DNA from 4 places in the Erwinia sp. PME.40.26/001 genome. Region 1 is predicted to be linked to each of the others. Evidence: predicted binding sites of a transcription regulator. Region 1 holds the regulator's gene; each other region holds the start of a gene.
The links. The regulator CRP, encoded in region 1, controls carbon source genes, mostly activating them, when cyclic AMP is high. The targets are predictions, from matches to a motif close to ATGTGANNNNNNTCACAT.

Region 2: a site for CRP is predicted at 2,177-2,194, ahead of azuC (stress response protein AzuC). Genes of this name have one in related genera too.
Region 3: a site for CRP is predicted at 1,754-1,771, ahead of mlc (sugar metabolism global transcriptional regulator Mlc). Genes of this name have one in related genera too.
Region 4: a site for CRP is predicted at 1,635-1,652, ahead of psiE (phosphate-starvation-inducible protein PsiE). Genes of this name have one in related genera too.

The regions. Positions count from the first base shown of each region.
Region 1 is NZ_JBVHNP010000003.1:48,656-52,412, reverse strand. Features, by position in the region: gene ACZ3HG_RS10790 (YccS/YhfK family putative transporter) at 1-1,247, opposite strand, end outside; gene crp (cAMP-activated global transcriptional regulator CRP) at 1,305-1,937, opposite strand; gene ACZ3HG_RS10780 (OsmC family protein) at 2,305-2,712, shown strand; gene ACZ3HG_RS10775 (amidohydrolase) at 2,936-3,757, shown strand, end outside.
Region 2 is NZ_JBVHNP010000003.1:277,783-281,539, forward strand. Features, by position in the region: gene pckA (phosphoenolpyruvate carboxykinase (ATP)) at 1-1,120, shown strand, start outside; gene ACZ3HG_RS11760 (cysteine hydrolase family protein) at 1,191-1,721, opposite strand; gene azuC (stress response protein AzuC) at 2,028-2,105, opposite strand; gene ACZ3HG_RS11770 (LysE family translocator) at 2,352-2,984, shown strand; gene ACZ3HG_RS11775 (helix-turn-helix transcriptional regulator) at 2,974-3,738, opposite strand.
Region 3 is NZ_JBVHNP010000001.1:444,122-447,878, reverse strand. Features, by position in the region: gene bioD (dethiobiotin synthase) at 1-237, opposite strand, end outside; gene mlc (sugar metabolism global transcriptional regulator Mlc) at 360-1,577, opposite strand; gene ACZ3HG_RS02390 (LysR family transcriptional regulator) at 1,801-2,700, opposite strand; gene ACZ3HG_RS02385 (MFS transporter) at 2,804-3,757, shown strand, end outside.
Region 4 is NZ_JBVHNP010000015.1:23,301-27,057, reverse strand. Features, by position in the region: gene ubiA (4-hydroxybenzoate octaprenyltransferase) at 1-518, opposite strand, end outside; gene ubiC (chorismate lyase) at 520-1,053, opposite strand; gene psiE (phosphate-starvation-inducible protein PsiE) at 1,159-1,575, opposite strand; gene ACZ3HG_RS22290 (YjbH domain-containing protein) at 1,722-3,757, opposite strand, start outside.

The DNA of each region.
Region 1 (3,757 bases):
AGCGCCCTGTGCTGAATACGCACCCGGGTGGCGCTGTAGCCGTTAAGACTGACAAACATCACCGTCATCAGGATCCAGTAAGGCTTCGGCAGATTGAAGAACAGCGCCAGCGAACTGGCAAAGGTCAGCATCACCGCGTAGCGTGCGGCAGTGCGCAGGGCGGAGGATTTCAGCGACAGGTAGCTCTTTAGCGCCGGGAGCAGGGGCAGGCGACGCTGGCGGTCGGCCATCAGGTCACGGCGATACAGCGGACGCTGAGTGCGCAGCACGCGTGCGATGCGGCTGAAGTGGTAATAACAAAAGTGGCCGACCGGGTTGTCGGGATGCTGACGGGCAATCTTCTCCAGCGCCTGAAGCGGTTTATCCATGGTGAAACGTTCAGGGTAACGATGATAGAGAATATCATCGGCCAGCACCCGCAGCCTGGCGGCAATGGTCTGTGCGTTCCAGCGGATGACCGCTTCAGCATGGCTTTTTTCTACCAGCTTTTGCACTTCTTCCGGCTGATGCAGGCTGACCGCAATATGTTCCTGCAGATCGAGCGCCACCTGGAATGCCCGTGTCAGACGCTGATAGTGGTTGTCCCGATTAGCGGACAACATATGCATCTGCTGATAGCAGGTATTAATCAGGTCGACGGCTTTCTGCTGGCGTGCCAGCAGCGGCGGCAGGGCGGTCTGCGGATCGGTGAGCCGGGTCAGAAGGGTGTATTTTGCTTCACAGTAGTCTGCCAGTTCACGGTACAGCAGGCTGAGGGTTTCACGCATCGGCTGCTCTTTCCACAGCCAGAACCAGAACCAGTTAAATGCTCCGTACCAGACGGTCCCCAGAATATATAACAGTGGGGGCTGCCACAGAGGCATTCGTCCCGCCAGGCTGAGGGTAAAGATGGCGGCAATCAGCGAAGCCGGAAGCAGGCGGCCATGAAGGGGGCTAATCTCACCCGTGACGCCCAGCACTAAGGCCATGACTAGCAGGATAACGGGCAACGGCACGCCCTCTAACCCGGCGTACTGGATCAGGAAGCTGCTGGAGGCGAACAGACAACCGCCAACGATGAGGCGTTTAAAGAAGCGTTTGTGGGGGGTATCCAGACCGGCGTTATTACAGCAGGCGGGCACTAAGGAGAACAGCAGCCCGTTTTGCAGGTTGCCCAGCATCCAGCCGATCGCCACGGGTAAACACAGCACCAGCGTTTGTCTGAGCGCATAGTTAACTTCCGGGTGATAGATAAGTCTCCGCCACATGAGCCACACCAAATAAAAACGGCGCGACAGGGCGTCGCGCCGTGGGTTCAGAGCCGGTTAACGTGTGCCGTATACAACGATGGTTTTACCATGTGCAGAGATCAGGTTCTGATCTTCAAGCATTTTCAGAATACGGCCTACGGTTTCACGGGAGCAGCCGACAATCTGGCCGATCTCCTGACGGGTGATTTTAATTTGCATGCCGTCCGGGTGCGTCATGGCATCTGGCTGTTTGGCCAGATTCAGTAACGTTTGGGCAATGCGTCCGGTGACATCCAGGAAAGCTAAATTACCCACTTTCTCTGACGTAACCTGCAGTCGACTCGCCATCTGTGCAGAGAGACGCATCAGAATGTCAGGATTCACCTGAATCAGCTGACGGAATTTTTTGTAAGAGATTTCAGCCACTTCACAGGCTGTTTTCGCACGTACCCATGCACTGCGTTCCTGACCTTCTTCAAAGAGGCCCAGTTCGCCGATGAAGTCGCCCTGGTTGAGGTAAGAGAGGATCATCTCTTTGCCTTCTTCATCCTTGATTAACACCGCTACAGAACCTTTAACGATGTAATAGAGGGTTTCCGCCTTTTCACCCTGATGTATCAGCGTGCTTTTGGATGGATATTTGTGAATATGGCAATGTGACAGGAACCATTCGAGTGTAGGGTCTGTTTGCGGTTTGCCGAGAACCATTCGCTGTTATCCTCTGTTGTAATCGAGCCTAAATATACCCTCTATTCTGCGGGAGACAGGGGCATTGCCGCTGATCTGCCGTACGAAATAATTAAGGGTATCAGGGTATGAATCCCTGCCAGGCGTTGAAATATTCAAGCGTTCCCATAGGAAAATATACGGGCCTCTGTTAGGAGCATGGCTCGTGCTGTCGTCCCGTTTTACCGTGCATTGTCTTGCCAGTAAAATATTGCAGCTTTGTTTGTAGCACAGCTTTACAAGGCTGTCTTCTGTTGTCTCGCTTCAGCATAGTTGGAAAAAGGCAGCGTTGCCGTTTTTATTGGCACAGCGTACTCTGCGGTAACTGAATGAAATCGAGGATTTTGTTATGCAAGCACGTGTTAAATGGATTGAAGGTCTGACATTTTTGGGAGAATCCTCATCGGGCCACCAGGTGCTGATGGACGGAAACTCCGGGGACAAAGCGCCCAGCCCGATGGAGATGGTGCTGATGGCCGCCGGAGGCTGTAGCGCTATTGATGTGGTTTCTATTCTACAAAAAGGCCGTCACGATGTGGCTGACTGCGAAGTGAAGCTTACCTCAGAACGTCGCGAAGAAGCCCCGCGCATCTTCACCCATATCAACCTGCATTTTATCGTCAGCGGCAAAGCGCTGGGGGATAAAGCGGTATCACGCGCCGTCGACCTGTCCGCAGAGAAATACTGTTCAGTGGCCATTATGCTGGGGCAGGGCGTCAAAATGAGCCACAGCTATGAGGTTATCGACCTCGCCTGACCCCGGTTTTCTGATAACAACGCGATGGAGCAGGTGGCCACCATCGCGTCATGTTCTTCACCTCCTCCTTCCCGACAGCGGCACATGATGCTCACCCCCTCACCACACGCATTTCACGCCACAGACTGACGGGGCAACCGCAGTATATTCCCCGGCGCAGTAGACGAAGGCCTGCAGACTCAGGCTGGTCGTTATTCCGTTAAAACCCAATCAAGGAGTGATGATGAATACCAAGACGCTAATTCAGGATGTCTCCGCCAACGTGCTGCAATGGCGGCGTCACATTCATGCCCATCCGGAGCTCTCTTTTCATGAACAGGGTACGGCTGATTATGTTGCCGCTGAACTGGAAAAGTTTGGTCCTCTGACGATCAGTCGACCCACCCCTAACAGCGTGCTGGCTGAGCTTTCAGGTTCCCACCGGGGTGACTGCATTGCCCTGCGGGCGGATATGGATGCTCTGCCCATTGAAGAGCTGAACCAGGAGCCATTTACCTCGCGTCATCGCGGTGTGATGCACGCCTGCGGGCATGATGCGCATACGGCGATGCTGATGGGGGCCGCCTGGGTGCTGTGCCAGCAGCAGGCGCAGATCGCCGGTACGGTACGATTTATTTTTCAGCATGCGGAAGAGGTGCCACCGGGGGGGGCCAGTGAGCTGGTGAAGCTTGGCGTGCTGGAGGGGGTGTCACAGATCTATGGTTTACACGTGTTTCCCACCCTGCCGACGGGGACGGTGGCGGTGAAAGAGGGCGTCTTCAGCGCCGCCTGTGATAATTTTGACCTGGTGTTACAGGGGAAGGGGGCGCATGCGGCGATGCCGCAGCAGAGTACGGACCCGCTGGTGCTGGGAGCGAGCGTGGTTGAGGCGTTACAGCACATCGTGTCACGCCGGCTGGATGCGAACGACGGTGCGGTACTGACAGTGGCCAGCTTCCAGTCGGGGGACAGCTACAACGTCATTCCTGACCAGGCCCACCTGCGCGGGACGTTGCGCACGCTCAGCTCCGATAACCGCAGCACGATCCCCCGCATGATGTCACAG
Region 2 (3,757 bases), 230 kb from region 1:
CATCGTGATGAACGGCGCAAAATGCACCAACAGCCAGTGGCAGTCACAGGGGCTGAACTCTGAAAACTTTGTGGCCTTCAATCTGACTGAGAGAATTCAGCTGATTGGCGGGACCTGGTACGGCGGCGAGATGAAAAAAGGGCTGTTCTCAGTGATGAACTACCTGCTGCCCCAGCGGGGAATTGCCTCAATGCACTGCTCCGCCAACCGGGGTGCTGCGGGGGATGTTGCGCTGTTCTTCGGCCTGTCCGGTACCGGTAAAACCACGCTGTCCACAGACCCGCTGCGCGAGCTGATCGGTGACGACGAACACGGCTGGGACGCGGAGGGCGTCTTCAACTTTGAAGGCGGTTGCTATGCCAAAACCATCAATCTGAGTGAAGCCGCAGAGCCGGAAATTTACCGCGCCATCCGCCGCAACGCGCTGCTGGAAAACGTGATGGTGAAGGCCGATGGCAGCATCGACTTCGCTGATGGCAGCAAAACGGAAAACACCCGGGTCTCCTACCCGCTGGATCATATTGAGAATATCGTCCGCCCGGTGTCCGCTGCAGGCCATCCGTCGAAAGTGATTTTCCTCGCGGCGGATGGCTTTGGCGTGCTGCCGCCGGTTTCGCGCCTGACCCGTGAACAGATGCAGTACCACTTCCTGTCCGGATTTACCTCTAAACTCGCCGGCACCGAACGCGGCATCACCCAGCCGACACCGACCTTTTCTGCCTGCTACGGGGCCGCCTTTTTAATGCTGCCACCGACCCGTTATGCCAGCGTGCTGGCGGAAAAAATGGCAGAAACGCAGGCAGAAGCCTGGCTGGTCAACACCGGATGGAATGGTAAAGGGGAGCGCCTGTCGCTGAAGGATACCCGCAATATTATCAACGCTATCCTTAACGGGACGATTGCGCAGAATGATACCCGGCTGCCGATCTTTGAGCTGATGATCCCGGCTCAGGTTCCGGGGGTGGCGGATGCCCTGCTTGACCCGCGCAATGGCTGGGAAAGCGCAGAACAGTGGCAGCAGGCGGCCGAAAAATTAGCCCGCTTATTTATCGACAACTTTGCCCAGTACACCCGCACAGAAGACGGCGCGCGTATCGCTCAGGCCGGACCAACCCTCTGATCCTCCCTCAGGCGGAATAAGGCCTTACCGGCCTTATTCCGTTTATCCTGCTGAATGCTGTCCGACTCCGTTACACAAAGCGCACATCCGCCGTGTTGACCAGACGGACAAACGGCCCCGCCAGCGTTGCATTATGATGGGCAATTATCTGCGCGGCGGTGAGCACGGCACTGTCCTGGGTGCTGTGGGCATCGCTCACCAGCTCCACGTCAAACCCCAGATCCGCCGCCGCCCGACAGGTGGTGTCAACGCAGTATTCTGTTTTCATTCCGGCGATCACCAGCCGCTTCACGTCAGACGCCTGCAGCCATGCCAGCAGCGGCGTACCGGCAAAACAGCTGGGCCGCGCTTTGTTAAAACAGCGGTCCGTCTCCGCCCGCGGCAGTTCCGCAGCCAGCTGCCACGCCATGCTGTCAGCGGCGATCGGCGATCCCGCCGGGCCGGTGTGTTGGGCAAAAAAGACCGGCACCTGCTGCAAACGGGCAGTGACAATCAGATGGGAAACGTTCGCCAGTAAACCGGCTTTATCATGAGGCTCCTGCGGACCGTGCAGTAAGCCTGCCTGCATATCAATGATTAATAACGCGGAGGCGTCAGACATGTTATTTCTCCTTTATCGATGCGGGTAAACACCGGTGACGACGGAGAAATAAGCGACCCCGTCGGAAACCGGCGGGTGGGGGAAGGTGTGCTAACTACTCAGACACGCAAACTCGCCACACGCCGCCATAAGCGGTGGTGGTGGTGGTTGGGGTGGTAAGACACAGCTGAGTCGGTTGCATAGAGGACAGATTCGCGCAGACGCGACGGTTATGCAATAGCTTTCTCATGGGATAATCGAAACGGGTGATAACCATCGGTCGATCCCTGACCGACGCATTATCGAGGGTTTTCGGTGCAGCCAGGCTTAAAGAACAGCGCCTGGCGGTACGTGTTTAAAGGTGTCGACATAAACCCGGAACACGTATTTAAAGAATTTTTTCATGATGGCCTGTATGCCGCTTTATTGAATATTGCTAGAAAATTATACATGCAGCCCATTTTTCAGGCAATATTTTATGAGCCAGATCACATAATCACCCTCAGTATGCCGATAAAAAGATAAACCAGAGCTAAACGGCCTCGCCGCACGGGAGGCGTCCCTACCCCTGCCGCAGGCGCAATATTTTCCAATATTTCCGCTCATGCCCTGAGCATAATGGGCTTCACTTTCCTCACTGACCGGACGCCAATGCCCTTTTCAAATGGTTTTCTTCTCAGCCTTTCCCTGTGCCTGGATATCGGCATCGCCAATATTGCGATGATCACCCTGGCGATGCAGCGCGGTTATTTTCACGGCTTTTGGCTGGGGATCGGCACCTGCGTGGGCGATCTGATCTACGCCATCCTCGCCATGGCGGGGATGGCGGTGCTGTTGCAGTTCACTGCGGTGCGCTGGGTGCTGTGGATCGGGGGGTCGCTCATCCTGCTGTGGTTTGCATGGAAAATGGTGCAGAACGCCCTGCGCCCGACGGCGGACCTTAGCGCCGGGGACATCGGCCAGGCACTCAGTATTCGTCAGAACTTTTTTCGCGGTATTTTCCTCGCCATGTCATCGCCCACGGCGATCCTGTGGTTTGCCGCGGTCGGCGGTGCCCTGATTTCGCGGATGAGCAGCAGCGGCACAGCGGCGTCAGGATGGTTCCTCAGCGGATTTTTCCTCGCGGGCGTGACCTGGACGGCGGTGCTGTGTGCGATGGGGAGTGTTGGCGGACGCATGCTCGGGGCGAAGATGCTGCGCTGGTCGTATATCGCGTCGGCGGTGATTTTCTGCTATTTCGCCGGTTACGTGATCCTCTCCGGCTACCGTGAATTTATCGGCTGAGCCTGCGCAGATAGTGATGGGGGGTGATCCCCATCATTCTGCGAAAGCTGTTAATAAAGTGGCTCTGGTCGTAAAAGCCCAGCCGGTGCGCCACATCCAGGGCGCTGTGGTGGTCACGCAGCAGATTACGCGCTGCCAGCAGGCGCAGCTGCATATGATATTGCAGCGGGGCAATGCCCGTCTGCTGACGAAACTGCCGCACGAAATGATATTTGCTCAGTCCGGCAGCGGCAGACAGTTCGTCCAGCGTCAGCTTTATGGTCAGATTATCGCGCATGCACTCCAGCGCCCGCCCCACGGGAAGCGTGGCAGGCGCAGGGGACGCGCCGCGCCGGTGTTGCAATAGCTGGCTGGTCAGCCACAGCAGGTTTTGCTCCTGCTCTTCATCACCTGACTGCACATAGCCGCAGATGGCGGCAAACAGCGTGGGATCGCGCAGTACCCCTTCATACAGGATCGGCGGAGATCGATCGGCAAGATCGGCAAATACCTGACGCGGCAGATGAATACTGTAAAACTCCACCGGATCGGCACCAAACTTCGAAGACTGCAGCGTTTCAGGGTTGTAAATGGTGATGTCGCCTGCGTGGACGAACAGGGTTTGCCGGTGCAGGCTGAGGGTTTCAATGCCGCTGAGGTTGGCACTGATGACATATTCTTCGTGGGTGTGCAGCGGGAACGCCGCATGGCTGGCGGTGAGGTGTGAACATTCAATCTGATTGCGGCTGTTCCAGTCGACTATCGATAACGCCATATCCACTCCGCCCCTGACA
Region 3 (3,757 bases), on a different contig from region 1:
GTCGAGCAGGGTGATGGGATTAATCGCCTGATACGGCAACTGTACGGATGAAGAACCCTGAAGAACCAGGGCATCCTTATTGCGTGGTCCTTCTTCCGTTTGCTGGCTGCTTTTAGCAACCGGTTTGTAGCCTACGGCGCGTTTATTGTTTGTCGCCAGCTTTTGTAACAACGCGCGCGATACCACCGTTTTTCCTACTTCAGTATCGGTTCCAGTGACAAATAAACGTTTCAACATGGGATGACTCCGACAGGCACAGCCTGGCCTCATTAATAATTTTCATACTCGGTAAATGAGCGAAAATTGTAGGGGAGTGCCGCCGGTCGGAGATTGCGTTAGCGCAATGTTTAGTGAATTTATCAGCCTTGTAGCAGTTTGATTAACAATGACCCGTTATAGAGCGCATCTTTGACCAGCGCTGCCCCCGGCATCGTGCCCAGATTAATAAAGGCGGTGGGTTCCACGCTGACAGCTTTACTGTAGCTGGGTAAGGCCTGTTGACGAATACAGGTCACTATTGCCGGGTAAAGGATGCTCTGCGCCCGGTTAAGCGGCGATCCGATGAGAATTTTCTGCGGATGGAACAGGTTGACCATCACCGCCACAATGCGCCCCACGCTGTTACCCACGCCGGAAATGATGTCACAGGCAAGCTGATCCCCGGCCAGCGCGGCATCACAGAGGGCATCAATGGTTAACGACTGATTATGCAGCGTGGAACTCATGGAGGCCTGCATCCGCTGCGCGGCCAGCTCCAGCATGCTGTCCGTGCTGGCTACTGTTTCCAGGCAACCGTGATTGCCGCAGTAGCAGCGTTTGCCCCACGGATCGACCTGGGTATGGCCGATCTCCACCAGCGTGCTGCTGCCGCCGTGCAGCAAGCGCCCCCCGGTGATCACCCCCGCGCCCACATTATGGTCAATCACCACCTGGAGGACATCGCGGGCATCCCGCGAGGCCCCAAACAGCGACTCGGCCATCGTCCAGGCGCAGATATCATGCTGAATATAGACCGGCAGACCGGTGTGGCTGGCCAGCGACGGGCCAAGCGGCATATCGTCCACGTCATAATAGGGCATCCGGTGCACAATCCCGGTCTGGCTGTTCATAATGCCCGGCAACGTGATAGCAATGGCGGTCAGGCGTTCCAGCTTGTGCTGGTGATGGATAAAGAACTGGTCGATCTGCTGGATGATGCGGGCCAGCAGCGGCAGTGCGTCTTGCGCCGGCAGAGCAAACTGCTGCTCCACCACCATTTTACTGCTGAGGTCACGCAGGGCGAGTGTGATATCGCCAGCGCCGATGCGCACGGAAAGGAAATGCCAGGCCTGGGTGTCCAGCAGCAGTCCGACGGCCGGGCGGCCACGGCTTCCGGGCTCCTGAAACTCTGTCTCCTGCACCAGGTGGGCTTCCAGCATCTCCCGCACGATTTTGGTGATACTGGCCGGAGCCAGCTGCGCTTTTTTTGACAGCTCAATACGCGAGATAGGGCCAAACCGATCAATCAGTCTGTACACCGCTCCGGCATTAGTCTGTTTAATCTGGTCAATATGGCCAGGCTGACTGTCCGCAATCACACCCTACTCCCGCTTATTACCGTCAAAACAGCGTTTGTCGCTTTTCTGAACCAACCGACAGTCGTCAGAAACTGACGATGATGGCCGACCGATCGGCTCTTATTTTCGCGCTTCAAAATAAAGCATCCGGCTCATGGTGAAACACTTATCAGATGGCGTCAAATATTTGATTCGATATGTGATTTGCCGCACATAAACCACCTTCACCTGCTCATGTTTTCCGCTATTTATGCTGCGGTAACGGCAGCAGGAGTTTCATCATGGAGGCGACCACCGCTGGCATCTCCCGCTGCCGGGACCACACCAGCCACACTTCCGATTGCGCATCTTGCTCGGTCAGGGGTATCCACACCACGTCACTCAGCCGCACGCGGCGAAACGAAGCGGGAAGAATAGAGACGCCGAGTCCGGTAGACACCAGGCCAATAATGGTCATCGCTTCGCCCACTTCCTGAGCAATGTCGGGCTGGATTTGGTAACGCCCCAGCAGGTCGAGAATTTCGCCATACAGCGCGGTCCCCACCTGCGGGTCAAAAAAGACAAACGGTTCCTGCGCCAGCTCGCTCAGTGCAATACGCGGCCTGCCGGCCAGACGGTGGGCGCGGTGAACCAGCGCGAACATCGGCTCGCGCAGCAGCAGCTGATGATCGAGGCTTTCCGGCAGCAGCGTGTTGCGCATAACGCCCAGGTCAAGGCGTCCTTCGCTGAGCGGGGCCAACTGCTGGCGGGTGTTGATCTCCTGCATCTGGATATGCACCGCAGGGAAGCGCTGGCGAAAGGTGAATAACGCATCGGAGACCACGGTAATAAAGGGGGCCGAGGAGGTGAAACCAATACGCAGCTCCCCTTCATCTCCGCGATGCAGCCGGGAGGCTTTATCGGCGGCCTGTTCGACCTGCTGCAGGATCTGACGGGCATCCTGCAGAAACTGCTTCCCGGCGGCCGTCAGCTGCACGCTGCGGTTGGTTCGGGCCAGCAGGCGAGCGCCAGTTTCCTTTTCCAGAATCTGGATTTGCTGACTGAGCGGAGGCTGCGAAATATTCAGCCGCTGGGCAGCCCGGCCGAAATGCAGTTCTTCCGCCACGGCGACAAAATAGCGCAGATGGCGCAGCTCTATATTCATAGGTTTAACATATCATTCGAGATTATTAATATATTAGACATCATAATCTCAGTTTCTTACCCTTTACAACGTCATCCCCCCATGAACTTGCTAAGGAACCGTTGTGAACCGCTCATCGCCTGCCGTCAGACCGCCCGCTTCTGCTGACCGGGCCACTCCCGCCCTCTCCGGCCAGCCAGCCGCGGATAAGAATATTTTGATAAAACGCGGAACCCCTCAGTTTATGCGCGTCACGCTGGCGCTGTTCTCCGCCGGTCTGGCGACCTTCGCCCTGCTTTACTGTGTACAGCCGATCCTTCCCGTGCTGTCGCAGGAGTTTGGCGTCTCCCCGGCGGCCAGCAGTATTTCCCTGTCGGTTTCTACGGGGATGCTGGCACTGGGCCTGCTGATCACCGGCCCGTTATCCGATGCGGTCGGACGTAAGTCGGTGATGGTCACCGCCCTGATGCTGGCGGCGATTTTCACCCTGCTTTCTGCCACCATGACCAGCTGGCACGGCATACTGATGATACGCGCGCTGATCGGACTCTCCCTAAGCGGCGTGGCCGCTGTGGGCATGACCTATCTGAGCGAAGAAATCCACCCAAGCGTGGTGGCGTTTTCCATGGGCCTGTACATCAGCGGGAACTCCATTGGCGGCATGAGCGGTCGATTACTCAGCGGGGTGATCACCGATTTTACCAGCTGGCGGGTGGCTGTGATGGCGATCGGCTGCTGCGCGCTGGCCTCCGCACTGATGTTCTGGAAAATCCTGCCGCCCTCCCGCCATTTTCGCGCGGCCTCGCTCAGGCCCCGCAGCCTGCTGATCAACTTTCGCCTGCACTGGCGTGACAGCGGATTACCGCTGCTGTTTGCCGAAGGTTTCCTGCTGATGGGAGCTTTTGTCACGCTGTTTAACTATATTGGCTACCGGCTGCTTTCACCGCCCTATTCAATGAACCAGGCGGTCGTCGGGCTGCTGTCGGTGGTCTACCTGACCGGGTCATGGAGCTCACCCAAGGCCGGCGCAATGACGGCAAAATATGGCCGCGCTGCGGTCCTGCTGTTTTCAACCGCG
Region 4 (3,757 bases), on a different contig from region 1:
AACAGCAGCCAGCAGGTCAGCGGTACGCTCTCGCTGACCGCCGCCCAGCCCATCGGGATCGCCCAGCCAAAGGCCGCACCCAGAACCACCTGCGGCAGATGAGTGTAGCGTTTCATAAACGGATACAGCCAGGCCAGCCCCAGGCCGCCCAGCGACAGCCAGATGGTCATGCTATTCATGGTCAGCACCAGCGCAAAGGAGATCAGCACCAGGCCGGCAAACAGCAGTTTGGCTTCACGCGGGGTCACCGCGCCACTGGGTAGCGGGCGCTCACGGGTGCGCTTTACAAAGCCATCAATTTTTCGGTCAGCAAAATCATTCACCACGCAGCCCGCCGCACGCATGAAAAACACGCCCAGCACAAATACCAGCAGCACGTTAAGCGGTGGTGCCTGCCTTCCTGCCAGCCACAGCGCCCACAGCGTGGGCCACAGCAGCAACAGTGAACCAATCGGTTTATCAATACGCATCAGACGGCTGTAGGCCGCCACCTTACTCATTGGCACGCTTTTCTCCACGCTATGCTCCCCCTTCTGCCGCCACGCTGGCATAGAGCGGGGAGGCAGGTAAAAACAGTTCGGTCAGTAACAGTGGCTTGCCTGACAGACGCAGACGCGAACGCCGGCCCCACAGCGTGTCGCTGTGGCCAACATCAATAAAGTCACGCGTCAGCGTTGAAGAGGCAAAAAGATAGCGGCCCAGCGGTACCGTGCCCAGCTGTTGCAGCTTCTGTTCGGGGCCGTTGAGGGTGGATTCCGGCACCAGCGTGCGGGCGACCAGCCAGGGGACGCCGTCGCCGCAGAGTTCAATTTCCCGCAGCCAGTAACGCGGCTCGGCAGGCAGCAGCACGATATCTTTATCCTCTGCCGCTTCCTGCGCACTGATAAATCCCTCACGCAGCAGGTTCACCGTCACCGCCTGGCAGTGACGCTCAAAGCGACGCGTCATGGAATCGACTTCCATCAGCCAGTCAAGCAGGGGGGCCGTTAACAGAGGGGATGAATCCGGCAGCCAGTTGATCGCGCGCAATTGCGACAGCGCGTTCTCAGCCATAACACTTCTCCGCAAAATCTTCGATGCGTCAGTGTAACGCAGACCCTGGCGGCAAACCTATCAAAGCCGGGCAAATAGCCGTGAATTTATGGCGCGTTTACAGTCTTATTCGCGCTTCAGGCGGTTACTGTTTGCCAGCCACAGGGTGATCACCAGGATCAGGATGGCGATGGCATAAGCCAGGGTATCAAAGGGGTTTTTATGATCGACGATGATCAGGCGAATAATCGCCGTAATGCCGATATAGACAAAGTAGCGCAGCGGGAAATGGTAGCCAGACTGGAAATACTTAATGATCAGCGCGATAAACTCAAAGTAGAGGAAGTAAATCACGATACCTTCGATCAGCAGATAAGACGACGTCTGCTCGCCGGTATTCAGCAGCACGTTACCCAGATGGATGGTCTCTTTGCCAAGAAAGATGATCAGAATGCAGGCCAGCACAATCAGGCCGGTGTTTAAAACCATTTGCAGGGCAAAGGCCAGCCGGGTGGCGGGCGTGTTACGTTCCTGGGACGTCATGATACACCTCAAAGTCACTGTTATCCGTCGGGAATGCCGACGGATAACAATATGCTTGAGTGTGATGCAGATCACAACATTTCGATGAGGCTCACCGCATGACGGGGCGACCGGGAAAAAAGATCGCCCCGCCGTAACGTCGGGATTTAACGGTAATTCGCGTCGCGGTCGGTGGTCATATCGTACAGCTGGTACTTACGACCCAGCATCTGACCGCCATCACGCGTCAGCGGAGTCCAGTTCACCTGCGCACGACCGCGGGTTGGTGACACGCTGAAGACATCCATTGGCACGGAGATATAGAAGCCTTTGGTGAAGTCACCCTCGCCGTACTCTTCCGCAGAAACGTTGGTTTTGGTGGCGTAAGCCCCGACGGTAATACCGCTGTCGAAGCGCTTCGAAATATCCACCGTCACGCCTTTATCTTCCGCCAGGTACTGCCCGACGCTGGCTTTCACCAGCACGTTACGCATAAACCACGGCTGCCAGTAACCAGTAATGTTGCCCACCTTGGCGCTGTAGTCGGTGAACTTCATCATGTTGTCCCAGTCACGCTGTTTGACATAGTTGGCGTCGACCCCCACGGCCCAGCTGGCATCCAGCGGACGATAAAGCACTTCGCCCCCGGCCCCGCCGTACATGGTTTCCAGATAGCCGCCGTACACCTGTCCGTAGAACCCGTTGCCGAGCTCATGCATGTAGTTGGCCTGCAGGTTATTCACATAGACGTTATTTTCAACGTAGTCGCGAATATGGGTACGCACCCGTGGCAGGGAGGAGTCCGCCGGTGCACCGTTGTAATTAAACTTGTCGTAGTTGTTGGCCAGGTTGCCAAACAGGCTGCCGTCCAGCAGCAAGTGGTCCGTCAGCCAGAAGCTGGCGTTCGCCATTACGCCCACCTGGTAAAGGTAGAAGCTTTCCGGCCCACCGACTGACTGGTTGAGCACCGGTGACAGGCTGTAGCTCAGACGGTCGCCGTCGATACGGAAGCCCTGCTCGGTATGTCCCGGATCGCGCGGGTCAACTCGCTGCTGCTGAAGCGTCTCTTCCCGTCCCAGCGGATATCCCGCCAGCTGGCGTTGCAGGCTGCCCACGTTGGTTTCCGTGGTGACCTGTGGCATGTGGCTGCGCGTTTGCGTCACGCGCAGCGTATCCACGCCTTCCGGCAGGTGGTTGGCAAGAATGACGTTGGCGCGGTCGACGCCGCGCTGCGTATCACGGTATTTATACTGCTCCCCGGTGACGGTCATCGTGCTGCCGTCCACCTGAATATTCGGCGCATTCAGACCGGCGTTGTACTTCAGGTCGGTCAGTTGGTTGGCAGTCAGCGTGGGCTCAAGGAAGCGGTCCTGCGGCTGCGGATTGTATTCCGGCTTCGGCGTATCCCGCTGATTCTGGTGCAGATCGTTAAAGTTAGTGCGCAGGGTGAAACCGGCCATAAAGGTGTTGCCACGCTCATAGCTGACGTTCACATCTGCCCAGTCAGTAATCCGGTAGATTGCCCCAACGTTGAACTTGCTTTTCTGCTCCAGACGCCCGGCAAAGTCATCTTTATAATCGTTGCCTTCATACTCCATCTTGAGGCGCAGCGGCTGCCACGGCGTCTGATACTCAATGCCGCCGAAAATAGCCGTTGGTCCTTTAAACATATCGCCACCGCTCACCGACCCGGCAGTGCCGCTGCCCTCTGCACGGTAGCAGTATTTTTCGCTGGCAGAACAGAACGGGTTCTTGACGGTGCCGCTGTTACCGATGTAGCCCCAGCCCATGCCGAGGGTGAAGTCAAACGGCCCCCAGGCCTTGGTGGCCACCAGATATTCACTGTCAAACAGGCCAGTACCGCCGAGGTCACGCGACCCTACGGACACTTCCGGCAGCCAGAAGCCCTCTTCCCACAGGCGCAACTTGAGGTCGAACGCTTTATCTTTGTAGGTCTGATCGCCAGAGAAGCTGGATACGGCGCTGTATTCCCGGGTTTTGACGTCGGTGTAGCGGATGGTGGCCTCCAGCCACGGGAACAGCTGCACCGAGGAGGAGTAAAAGTGGTACTGATCGTTATAGCGGTAGTTAAGGCTGAACTCGCCCTCTTTGGCCATACGCGCGGTCGGCACCTGCATCAGACCCACGCCGCCAAAGTCAGACTGAGACGGGCCAATCGGGTCCGGATACGTAGCAGCCTGAG